Regions from separate parts of the Exiguobacterium sp. s50 genome, predicted to be linked through region 3. Evidence: predicted binding sites of a transcription regulator. Region 3 holds the regulator's gene; each other region holds the start of a gene.

Region 1 (3,117 bases), on a different contig from region 3:
TTAACGGGGTCGAACGTCCATATGGGGTCAAAGACGTGATGAGGCTTCGGGGGTCTGTCCTAATCGAGCATACGCTCGCGACAAAAGGAGCGGAACGGTTATGGGAGTTACTCCACGAACGAGACTACGTCCACGCGCTCGGCGCGTTGACGGGGAACCAGGCCATCCAGCAAGTGAAGGCGGGTCTCGAAGCCATCTATTTGAGCGGATGGCAAGTCGCCGCCGATGCGAACTTGTCGGGACACATGTACCCGGACCAAAGCCTATACCCGGCTAACTCGGTGCCGAGCGTCGTCAAACGGATTAACCAGGCGCTTCAACGGGCCGATCAAATTCAAACGGCGGAAGGGAAAGGCGATACGCATTGGTTCGCCCCGATCGTCGCTGACATGGAAGCCGGTTTCGGCGGTGTGCTCAACGTGTTCGAGTTGACGAAGGCGATGATTGAGGCGGGTGCAGCCGGCGTCCACTTGGAGGATCAACTCTCTTCAGAGAAGAAGTGCGGTCACCTCGGCGGCAAAGTGTTGCTCCCGACACAGACGGCCGTGAAAAACTTGATTGCCGCACGTCTCGCGGCAGACGTCATGGGGGTGTCGACGATTATCGTCGCCCGGACCGACGCCCACGCCGCGAACTTGATTACGAGCGACATCGACCCAATCGACCATCCGTTCATCGTCGGTGACCGGACACCGGAAGGGTTTTACCGCACCGAGGCAGGCATCGAGCAGGCAATCGCGCGTGGTCTTGCCTACGCACCGTACGCCGACCTCGTCTGGTGCGAGACGTCCGAGCCCGATTTGGATGAGGCACGCCAATTCGCAAATGCGATTCACGCGAAATATCCGGGCAAACTGCTTGCTTACAACTGCTCACCTTCGTTCAACTGGAAGAAGAAGCTGTCAGACGAGGAAATCGCAACGTTCCAACAAGAAATTGGTGCGATGGGGTACAAGTTCCAATTCGTCACGCTCGCTGGTTTCCACTCGCTCAACTTCGGAATGTTCGAACTCGCACGCGGATACAAAGCCCGCGGGATGGCTGCCTATTCCGAGTTGCAGCAAGCTGAATTCTCGGCGGAGCAGCATGGCTATACGGCGACACGTCACCAGCGCGAAGTCGGGACCGGGTACTTTGATGAAGTGTCACTCGTCATTTCTGGAGGCCAGTCGTCGACGACGGCATTGGCCGGATCGACCGAGGCAGAGCAATTTGAAACGCCTTCCCATTAATCGACGCCCCTCACAAAATGAGGGGCTGTTTTGTGTCCAAATTTGGAACGCGGCAATCCCGTTCACCTAAATGTGACGTATTTCACATTTTTGTCGTCAAACTCTTGCTACGCTAAACATGTCAAAACGAATATGGAGGTTATGACAGATGACACAGACATTCACGGGCGATACGCACGTATCTGAAATCGTCAAACAATGCCCGCAAGCAGCAGACATCTTCAAACGGAACCGAATCGATTTTTGTTGTGGTGGCAACCGACCACTCGCTGAAGCGACTGACAAATCGAAACGGTCGACAGAAGATATTTTAGAAGAAGTCAATGCGCTCTATCAACGCAAGCAAGAGATGAACGAGAAGAGCATCGATTGGGATGCCGCTTCTTCTTCGGAATTGATTGAGCACATCATTTATAAGCATCACCAGTTTTTGACGGACGAATTGCCTCAGCTCACACCATATGTGACAAAAGTGTTCCGGGTTCACGGACAAAATCATCCGCACCTCGGACGCATTCATCAACTGTTCAATCAATTGAAAGTGGAACTTGAACAACATATCGTCAAAGAAGAGACAGAAGACTTCCCGACGTTGCTTCGTCACGAGACGGCACCGACAGCTGAAACGAGACGGGAGCTTGATGACATCTTGGCCTCGCTCGAGTCAGAACACGCGGCAGCCGGTGACATTTTAAAAGAGTTGCGTCAAATCACGAACGACTATACGCCGCCTGAAGGAGCGTGTGGGACGTATCGTCTTGTCTATCAACGGTTAGAAGCGCTCGAATCGGATACATTTGAACACATTCATCTCGAAAACAACATTTTATTCCCGCGGGCGCGCACGTTCGCTTAAGCAGTGGCACACCTCTACTTACGTGGGGGTGTCTTTTTGTGACGTTTGATACAGATGGGAGGCAAATCAAGCGCTACGATAAAGGGGAGGCAAAGGAGTGATTAATCATGAAACGGGTGAGTGGAGTCATCGTAGGGGTGACGGTCGCCTTATTACTAAGTCAAGTCTGGTCGAGTTCAGATTCGGAGGACACCACCGTGACCATTTTGGCGGCGGCAAGCTTAGGACCGGCTTTAGAAGCGGTCGAGCGACAACTTGAAGCGGAATTCGATGGGATCGACGTTCGGGTCGTGACGAACGGGAGCGGCGCCTTGCGAGCACAAATCGATCACGGGTCTCCGGCAGATATCTTTTTAGCCGCGAGCGTTGAGATGTCGACCGATTACAAATCCCGATTCTAGAGCGGGATGCGTTTTTGCATAACGAGCTGTGGCTCGTGACACCGAAAGGGAATCCGTGCGCGGAGACGTGGGACGACTTAAACGCATGTGCTCGGATCGTCATCGGTGACCCGGTCAATGTCCCGGCCGGTCGCTACGCGAAAGCGGCGCTAGAAGTGGAAGGCGTGTGGGAAGAAGTGGAACCACGAATCATGTTCGCCCAGAATGTGAGACAAGTGTTGACGCTCATCGAACAAGGCGACGCCAATGCGGGATTTGTCTATAAGACGGAACTGACGACGGACGTCGAGTCGCTTCAGGCGGTCCCGTTTGAAGCGACGGGTACGATCGCGTATCAGGCGGTCCGATTGACGCACAACCCATACGTGCGCGATGTTTACGCGCGTTTGTTTGACGATGATATCCAAGCTCACTTTTTAGCGAAAGGATTTTCTAAATGACGCAATCTCCACTTCAACTCACATTCGAAGTCGGGATGATGGCGACGGTGAGTGCCTTCGTCCTCGCCTTCGGAGCGGCCTATTTCATGCATCACCGTCAATTCAAAGGAAAGCGGCTGCTGGAGACGGTGTTTTTACTGCCGCTCATCTTGCCGCCGACAGTCATCGGACTATACGCCTTGATTGTC
Region 2 (3,117 bases), on a different contig from region 3:
CTTCGCCATACGGGCAAAAACGTTTGAAAAAGAACACGAAATAACCTTGCTTTTTCAAATAAAAATTGGTAGGATAATTGAGTATGCTTAGACTGTAAAGCAAAAGCACTTGATACAACATTAGTAAGATGGGAGTGAAAGAAATGCGCGTTAAAATCACACTAGCTTGCACAGAAACAGGCGATCGCACGTACATCACGAAGAAAAACAAACGTAACAACCCAGAGCGCCTCGAATTGCGCAAATACAACCCACGTCTCCGTCGTCACACGCTTTACCGCGAAGTGAAATAATGAGACTGGCCGTCACTCATGTGGCGGCCTTTTTTTTGAACAAGGGGGAATTGAAATGATTGAAAAGAAACAACTTCGGCAAGCCGTACATCGTCAAATCCGTGAACTCGACGACCGGTCGGACCGGGACCGCGTCATCATACATACATTGACCGAACTGAAGGCGTGGCAAGAGGCGGACACGGTGGCTGTTACGCTCGCCCTCGATTTAGAGATTGATACGTTGCCGCTCATCCGCTTAGCATGGAAGGCAGGAAAATCGGTGTTTGTGCCGAAAGTTACGAAACAGGGACTCACGTTCCATGAGATTCATTCGCTAGAAGACCTCGAGCCGGGCGTCATGAATATATTGGAACCGACGACTGAAGCGACGATGCGCTCGATTGACGTCTGTATCGTCCCCGGCCGCGTGTTTGACCGGTCCGGCTATCGAATCGGATGGGGAGGCGGCTACTATGATCGCTACCTCGCCACGTACAAAGGGACGACCATCGCGTTGGCCTATGACGTTCAACTGCTCGATGAGATCCCGATTGAGCCACACGACATTCCTGTCGAATTCATCGTGACGGAAAGGGAAACGATTTTATGTTCGCCATCTTCGTTGTAACTTGTCTGGTGGCCTTTGCCGGCTATCGATTGCGCTCGTTGACCCGCTCCGGTGCCGTCTTGACGGTCGTGACGGGGACGGTCATCGGCTACGGTTTCGGTTGGTTCGGGCTCTATTTACTCGGTGTCTTCTTCTCGACATCGTCGCTCGCCTCGAAATATCGTGCCCGGGACAAGGCGCCTGTCGATGAGATTGTTGAGAAATCGGGTCCCCGTGATTTCGTACAAGTGCTCGCCAATGGGGGCGTCGGCATGGTGACGGCGCTTGGAATGATTCTTGCGCCAAACGACGCCTGGTTATTCGCCTATGTCGCCTCGATTGCCGCGGCGACGAGTGATACGTGGGGATCTGAGTTCGGCGTCCTCGCCAAGCAGAAACCGCGCTCGATTCGGACGTTCCGTGAAGTCGAACCGGGAACGAGTGGTGGGGTGTCCGTGTTCGGTACGGTCATGTCGATTGTCGGGGCCACGGTCATCATCCTCGCCTCGCTTCCATTTATCGAGATCGATGTGACGTTCGCGCTCGTCTTGATTGCTCTCGGATTGAGCGGCAGCGTCGTCGACACATTGTTAGGGGCCACGGTGCAACGGAAATATCGATGCCGTGTGTGCGGCAAATTGACCGAGAAGAAAATGCATCATCGTGAGCCGACGGCTTATGTGTCGGGCTGGCGTTTTCTCGGCAATGACGCCGTCAACTTTTTGTCGATCGCCGCGGCCGCGACGATTAGTTTCCTCTTGTTACGATGAGGGTAGTACAGAAAATGTAGATGTTTCAAACGAATGTGAATTTTGTCACAATATCGCCAAAGTGAAAACGGTTTCCTTAGTAGTGAGTGTTTGTGAATGATGTTACAATCTTTATGTAACAGACATAACAAAAACATGAAACAGATTGTTCGAAGGGTGGAGAATCAATATGGAAACATTAAATCATGCAAAAGTAACACGCGTCGCGCTCGTTGGGGCCGGAGCGGTCGGTGCCAGCTTTGCGTACCAATTGACGACAGCAAGTCTTTGTGAGGAACTCGTCATTATCGACATCAACAAATCGAAGGCGGAAGGCGAAGCGATGGACTTGAACCACGGCGTCTCGTTCGCTTCTTCACCGATGCGCGTCTGGGCAGGGGACTATACGGACTGTGGTGCAGCAGATATCGTCGTCATCACTGCCGGTGCTCCGCAAAAACCGGGTGAAACTCGCCTCGACCTCGTCGAGAAGAACGCCAAAATCATGAAATCGATGATTGGGGACATCATGGCATCTGGATTCGACGGCATCATCATCATCGCCTCGAACCCGGTCGACATCATGACACATTTGGCTTGGAAATACTCAGGTTTACCGAAACACCGCGTGTTCGGATCAGGAACGGTACTCGATACGTCACGTCTCCGTTACATGCTCGGTGACTATTTCAACGTCGATCCACGCAACTGCCACGCCTACATCATGGGTGAGCACGGAGACACGGAATTCGCGGCCTGGAGCAACGCCCGCATCTACGGGAAGTCGGTCGAGCAGTTGCTTGAAGAGAACGACGAGTATACATGGGAAGACCTCGAAGACATCTACGTCAACGTTCGGGACGCGGCGTACCACATCATCGAGCGCAAAGGCGCGACGTACTACGCCATCGGTCTCGGTTTGCTCCGTCTCGTCAAGGCTGTGCTCCGTAACGAGAACACGTTGTTGACGGTCGGCGCACATTTAGATGGTGAATACGGCTTGAACGATATCCATATCGGTGTACCGGCCATCATCAACCGCCAAGGAATCCGTCAAGTCGTGGAAATCGAGTTGTCAGACGAAGAAAAACAAAAGATGCATCATTCGGCAGAAGTGTTATTGAAAACGATGCAACCTGTCTTATAAGAACGATTACTCGTTCTGTCATGACCGTAGTTGGCTCCCGCCACTACGGTTTTTTTGTGGACCGACGGAAGAGCGGGGCAGATTGGGGCGATGCTCGATTTTGTCGTCCTGCCTAAATTCCTTTAGAATGAAAGTATAGAAGGAGGTGAGCCAACATGACAGAACCAGCTTGTTTTTGGGAAGATGTATATCGTGCCGTCGAAGCAGGAGGACGCATCGAGGGCGTCTTAGAGCCGTCGCGGGCACTTTTATTGTTCGACACGAAAGCGGGGGATGTCTATCACCTCTACATACGGACAGATAAGGCGTGGGCGAACCATGTCGCCTTGGACGTCGAGG
Region 3 (3,117 bases):
CCGCTCATACACCGTGATATCGAGATTGTCGTGCTTGGCGAGTAATCCTTTGACGGCTGCTGTTCCTGCGTGTGTACATCCGATGACTGCGATTTTCATATGGTTGTCTCTCCTTTGAGTGTTAGGCAAGTTAGTGTTTGTGATAAATATCACATTCGCTTTCTGAACTTAGTGTACTATTTCACAAGAAGGTTTGACAATCCTTTTGCTCACTTTTTCACGTAAATATGTCGAAAGTTTGAACACCCACTGTGACAACAAAAAAGCACCGTCCCGTTAAGGAACGATGCTCACTTCTCATTCATTTGTTTCATCAAATCCATCTGCTCTTTCACCATCGCCTCTTTCTCACGACGGAGCACGCCCCGGTACGTGATGCGTGAAATCGATAAGCTGATTTCATACAAGAAGAAGAGCGGCAATGACACCATGAGATGCGACGTCAAATCCGGCGGCGTGATGAACGCGGCGATGACGAACAAGGCGAAGTACGCATACTTCCGAATTTTTGATAAGAAGTACGGCGTCACGACACCGATGCGCGTCAAGAACATCGTCACGACCGGCAACTGGAACAACAGTCCGAATGGGATGGTCAGTTGCAGCAAGAACGTGAAGTAGTTCGACGCCCCGATGATTTGCGTTAGCCCGAGGTCTTGCCCGAGGTCCGTCGAGATATCGAGGACGAGCGGGAACAACCAATAATAGGCGAACGCGAGACCGATCAGGAACAAGATGAAGATGATCGGGATATAGGCGAGCGTCGCTTTCCGCTCGTTCGGATGCAGACCAGGTGCGACGAACGCCCACAGTTGATACAGTAGAAACGGACCGGATGCGACGAGCCCGATGACGAGCGCCAAGTTCAAGTAAATCATGAGCGGGTCCGCGACCCCAAAGGCGTTCAGTTCGAGCCCTCGTTCGACGAGGTCCGCCTGCAGATAGGCGAGCACGTATTTGACACTCGGCAAAGCGATCAAAAAGAAGGCAAAGACGACAAATGCCGACAGCATCAGTCGTCTCCGCAGCTCTGTCAAGTGATCGGACAGCGCCCGCTCTTGATCAGGTTGATGATTCATGATTACTGCTCTTTCTTCTCAAGTTCTTTCTTATCTTTCTCGTCATGTTCGTTCATCATGCCGTTCGTGGCATTTTTGAACTCACGGAGCGTTTGACCAGCGGCGCGTCCGAATTCAGGCAATTTCTTCGGCCCGAAGATGATGAGCGCGACGATGGCGATAATGAAGATACTTGCGCCTCCTGGAATACCGACGACGAGCAACGATGATAGTAATTCCATTATTGATGGACCCCCTCAGCAGATGGATAGTGTTGCATAAAGTAAATGAGCGACTGGAGTTCGATCGACAAGTCGATGTGATGGACGCGGACCGTGTCCGGCACCGTAAGACGGGCCGGCGTGAAGTTCAAGATGCCTTTGATGCCGAAGCGGACCAAGTCATCCGCGACAGGCTGCGCATAGGTAGACGGCACCGTTAAGATGGCGACGTCAATCTTGTTTTGTTTCATGATCTGTTCCATCTCATCCACGTGATGAATCGGGACACCGGACATCGTCGTGCCGACTTTTGTCTCGTCTGCGTCGAACCCGACGACGATATGTGTGTTATTGTTTTTAAGGAAGTTATAGTTGACGAAAGCTGTCCCAAGATGACCAACCCCGACTAAGGCGACGTTCGTAATCTCGTCCTGATTCAGTGTCTTACGGAAAAAGTCTAACAGATACTGTACGTTATAGCCATATCCCTTTTTACCGAGCGCACCGAAGTACGAGAAATCGCGACGGATCGTGGCCGAATCGACCTTGACCGCCTCGCTCAGTTCAGCAGAAGAGACACGCTGTTTTCCTGATGAATGTAGGCTTTGGATAAACCGATAGTATAGTGGCAACCGTTTGGCTGTCGCTTGCGGAATCTTTGGTTCGTTTTGACTCAACGGAAAGAGCCTCCTTTTTACGACGCGTTTCAAACGAATCTAATTTCATACACCTTGATTGTAAACGAATTCACATGACCACTCAATGAATATACCTGAAAAGGGGAAGAAATAAAGTATACTAAATAGAGAGAAAGGGGTTTTTTCACTTGATCCTACTGCAAGTCAATAACTTATCGAAATCATTCGGCGTCGAGCCGATTTTAGAGAACGTCAAACTCGAAATTCAAGAAGGCGAACGCGTCGCGCTTGTCGGCCGTAACGGTGCCGGCAAGTCGACATTGCTCAAAGTCATCGCCGGGGAATACAACTACGACTCGGGCGACATCATGAAGCCAAAAGACGTCACCATCGGCTACCTGGCCCAAGATTCAGGACTCGAATCCAACGAGACAATTTGGAATGAGATGCTTACTGTCTTCATTGATTTAATCGAACAAGAAAAGACGCTGCGCCGCATGGAGCAAGACATGGGTTCAGAGCGCATTTTGAACGACCCGGCCGCCTATGAGCGCCTGCTGTCGTCTTACGATGAAGAACAGCATACGTTCAAAGACCGCGGCGGCTATCAATACGAGGCAACAATCCGCTCCGTTCTTCACGGGATGCGTTTCTATCCGGACGATTTCGAACGCCGCATCGACACGCTCTCCGGCGGACAACGGACGCGCCTCGCCCTCGCGAAAATGCTGCTCCAAAGTCCGGACCTGCTCATCCTGGATGAGCCGACGAACCACTTGGATATTGAGACGCTCGGCTGGCTCGAGAAGTATTTGAGCGGCTATAAAGGCGCCGTCCTCATCGTCTCCCACGACCGCTACTTCCTCGACCGCGTCGTCTCGGTCGTCTATGAGCTGTCACGCCACCGGAGCCGTCGCTTCGTCGGCAACTATACGAAGTATCTCGAACAGAAGGCCGCCATCTACGAGCAAGAGAAGAAGCAGTTCGAGTCGCAACAAGAAGAAATCGCCAAAATGCAGGACTTCATCCAGCGTAACATCGCCCGGGCGACGACGACGAAGCGGGCCCAGAGTGTCCGCAAGCGTCTCGAGAAAGTCGACCGGATGGAAGCGCCGGACGGTGATGAGCGCAGTGCCGTCCTCTCGTTCTCGATCAAGCGCCAAAGCGGGAACGACGTGTTGAGCGGGAGCGACCTCGCCA
Region 4 (3,117 bases), on a different contig from region 3:
AACTGACGGGTCTGGCTCGACTTGGTCGAAGATGCGGTACTCGACGCCAGCCGGCAAGTTTTTGACGACTTTATCAGCAAATCCGAGTTTGACCATCATTTCATCCGTGACGATCATCGCCCGTTTTTTCGATGTGAGCGATTGAAGGTATTGGACCGAGTTTTTCTCAAAGTAAATCTTTTCAGGGACTTTAAACCATTGCATATTCACGCGACGTCTCGCCACCTTTTTCACGTTGAGTAGATGTTTCGCCGTCACGTTCTCAGAGACGGAGTTTTTACCGTACGACCCACAACCGAGTGTGAGTGATGGTGTCATTTCGTTATAGAGATCACCGATCCCGCCGTGTGCCGTTGGCGAGTTGACGATGATGCGGCAAGCTTTCATCCGGAGTCCGAATGCGAGGATGGCGGCGTCGTCAGTCGAGTGGATGGCTGCCGTATGTCCGAGACCACCGATTTCAAGCATCTTCTCAGCGATGGCGAATCCTTCTTCACGCGATTGGACTTTGTAGGCTCCGAGTACTGGGCTGAGTTTCTCATGTGAGAGCAGTTCTGTCGCACCTACCGTCTCGAGTTCGGCGATCAAGATTTTCGTATCGGCCGGGACTGTGAGTCCAGCTCGTTCGGCGATCCAGGCTGCAGGCTTCCCGACGATTTCCGGGTTGACCGCACAAGAGTCTGTTTTAATGACGAGTGTCTCGAGTTTTGCTTTCTCTTCTGGTGAGCAGAAGTAGCAACCGAGCGCCGTCATTTCGGCTTTCACTTCTTCGTACACTTCTTGGTCGACGATAATCGCTTGTTCAGATGCACAGATCATCCCGTTATCGAACGTTTTCGACAAGATGACGTCCGAGATGGCACGTTTTACTTTTGCTGTTTTGTCGATGTAGGCCGGAACGTTACCAGGACCGACGCCAAGGGCTGGTTTACCAGTCGAGTAGGCTGATTTGACCATCGCCGCTCCACCAGTTGCGAGGACCATGGCGACTCCTGGGTGGTTCATGAGCGCTTTCGTCGCGTCGAGTGACGGTTTTTCAACCCATTGAATCAAGTGTTCCGGAGCTCCCGCTTCGATGGCTGCGTCACGAAGGATGCGTGCCGCTTCACTTGAACACTGTTGTGCCGACGGGTGGAAACCGAAGATGATCGGGTTACGTGTTTTGATGGCGATGATTGCTTTGAACATCGTCGTTGATGTCGGGTTCGTGACCGGTGTGACCCCGGCGACGACTCCGACTGGTTCTGCGATGTACGTGATACCGTTTTGCTCATCGTCCTCGATGACGCCAACCGTCTTCTCGCCACGGAGTGAGTTATAAATATATTCTGTCGCAAAGATGTTTTTGATCATTTTATCTTCAAACACACCGCGACCTGTTTCTTCATATGCATGTTTCGCGAGGGCGACGTGTTGTTCGAGACCGGCTAACGCCATCGCTTGAACGATCGCATCGATTTTCTCTTGGTCGAACGTCATCAATGTCTCAAGCGCCGTGTGGGCTCTAGTGACGAGCGTATCGACCATCTGTTCTGCTGATGTTTCTACTACTGCTTTCTCTTTAACTGCCATGTTGGTTTCCTCCTCATGAATGAGAGCTTATACTGTTGACTTGATGGAGAGCACGGGGCAATCAGTTGGTTTGAGAAGAGTTTGTGCTTTCCTTCACATTCATAGAATACAATGTTTCTCGCATTTTGTGCGTGACAACAATGTGAACTCTTTCACAATATTTTTTAGGAGAATGAGGATAGGGCTTGCTTTTTCATATGACGCTCAGTAAAATCGAATGCGTTTTCATGAAAATAAAGCATATGCGATATGTAAACGCTTACATCCATTGTGTCCATGATGAGGCGAATGCGCTGTGCAAAATGTCACGGGATGAGGATTGGTCGTCCACCCTGCGCTCGGTCGTGTATAATGAAGAAAGAACCTAATTAGGAAGTGACATGATTATGCCGAGACAAGACGCAGCCGATCAGTTCGTGAAACTGATCCCATTAATTCGCCGGAAGTTATTACGTCGTTCCGACCTTCCGCAAATCCCAAACTTAAACTTTTCCCACTTTCATCTCCTCATGTTGATTGAAGATGAACGCGCGGTCACGAACGGACACATCAGTGAGACGTTATCGATTGCCCCGCCGAACGTGACGCCGCTCATCACGAAGCTCGTCGATGAGGGCTACATCACCCGCGTCCCGGACGAACGCGATCGCCGCGTCATCTGGAATCAACTGACCGAAAAGGGCGAACTCGTCCTCCGCGAGCGTCGCGATTCGTTCCGTCGCCTGTTCGAGGACCGTCTCGCGTTTCTGAACGAGGAAGAGACGGACCGCCTAATCGACAGTTTGAAGACGTTGACGGAGATCGTCGAGAAGATGGATAAAAGCGAGGGATGATTTTTGCTCGTCAACATCCACGTCTTCTTATATAATCGAGGATGAATCAATCGAACAATGGAAAGAGAGATGACATGTAATGGGTCGTAAATGGAACAACATTAAAGAGAAAAAGGCGTCAAAAGACGCCAATACGAGTCGCATCTATGCGAAGTTCGGCCGTGAAATCTACGTAGTCGCCCGTCAAGGGGAACCAGATCCAGAATCAAACCAAGCACTCAAGTTCGTCGTCGAACGAGCGAAGACGTACAACGTCCCGCGCGCAATCATCGACCGCGCCATCGACAAAGCGAAGGGCGGCGACGAAGAGAACTTCGATGAGCTCCGCTATGAAGGATTCGGACCGAACGGCTCGATGCTCATCGTCGACACGCTCACGAACAACGTCAACCGGACGGCGTCTGAAGTCCGCGCCGCTTTCGGTAAAAACGGCGGCAACATGGGTGTCAGCGGGTCGGTCGCTTACATGTTCGACGCGACGGCTGTCATCGGTGTCAACGGCATGTCTGCTGACGACGTACTCGAACTCATGATGGAGCACGACCTCGACGTCCGTGATGTCATCGAAGAAGATGAGACGGTGATCGTCTATGCGGAACCAGAAGCGTTCCATGCCGTCCAGACTGCCTTCAAAGCAGCAGGCATCGAGACGTTTGAAGTCGCCGAGTTGACGATGCTGCCACAAAACGAGATTGCCCTCGACGACGAGTCG

What was found. The regulator Rex, encoded in region 3, represses fermentation and respiration genes when NADH is low (regulators of the CRP and FNR family bind a similar motif). The targets are predictions, from matches to a motif close to TTGTGAAATATTTCACAA.
Region 1: a site for Rex is predicted at 1,303-1,320, ahead of ric (iron-sulfur cluster repair di-iron protein). Genes of this name have one in related genera too.
Region 2: a site for Rex is predicted at 1,686-1,703, ahead of KNP68_RS01200 (L-lactate dehydrogenase). Genes of this name have one in related genera too.
Region 4: a site for Rex is predicted at 1,713-1,730, ahead of adhE (bifunctional acetaldehyde-CoA/alcohol dehydrogenase). Genes of this name have one in related genera too.

What each region holds. Positions count from the first base shown of each region.
Region 1 is NZ_JACSLP010000005.1:145,817-148,933, reverse strand. Features, by position in the region: gene aceA (isocitrate lyase) at 1-1,232, shown strand, start outside; gene ric (iron-sulfur cluster repair di-iron protein) at 1,381-2,088, shown strand; gene KNP68_RS15180 (molybdate ABC transporter substrate-binding protein) at 2,196-2,489, shown strand; gene modA (molybdate ABC transporter substrate-binding protein) at 2,504-2,929, shown strand; gene KNP68_RS09005 (molybdate ABC transporter permease subunit) at 2,926-3,117, shown strand, end outside.
Region 2 is NZ_JACSLP010000001.1:217,865-220,981, reverse strand. Features, by position in the region: gene KNP68_RS01220 (1,4-alpha-glucan branching protein domain-containing protein) at 1-44, shown strand, start outside; gene rpmG (50S ribosomal protein L33) at 129-293, shown strand; gene KNP68_RS01210 (5-formyltetrahydrofolate cyclo-ligase) at 349-903, shown strand; gene KNP68_RS01205 (DUF92 domain-containing protein) at 882-1,652, shown strand; gene KNP68_RS01200 (L-lactate dehydrogenase) at 1,822-2,778, shown strand; gene KNP68_RS01195 (rhomboid family intramembrane serine protease) at 2,934-3,117, shown strand, end outside.
Region 3 is NZ_JACSLP010000010.1:62,090-65,206, forward strand. Features, by position in the region: gene KNP68_RS13185 (FAD-dependent oxidoreductase) at 1-99, opposite strand, end outside; gene tatC (twin-arginine translocase subunit TatC) at 291-1,079, opposite strand; gene KNP68_RS13195 (twin-arginine translocase TatA/TatE family subunit) at 1,082-1,300, opposite strand; gene KNP68_RS13200 (redox-sensing transcriptional repressor Rex) at 1,300-1,956, opposite strand; gene KNP68_RS13205 (ABC-F family ATP-binding cassette domain-containing protein) at 2,106-3,117, shown strand, end outside.
Region 4 is NZ_JACSLP010000008.1:65,629-68,745, reverse strand. Features, by position in the region: gene adhE (bifunctional acetaldehyde-CoA/alcohol dehydrogenase) at 1-1,572, opposite strand, end outside; gene KNP68_RS12050 (MarR family winged helix-turn-helix transcriptional regulator) at 1,959-2,405, shown strand; gene KNP68_RS12045 (YebC/PmpR family DNA-binding transcriptional regulator) at 2,485-3,117, shown strand, end outside.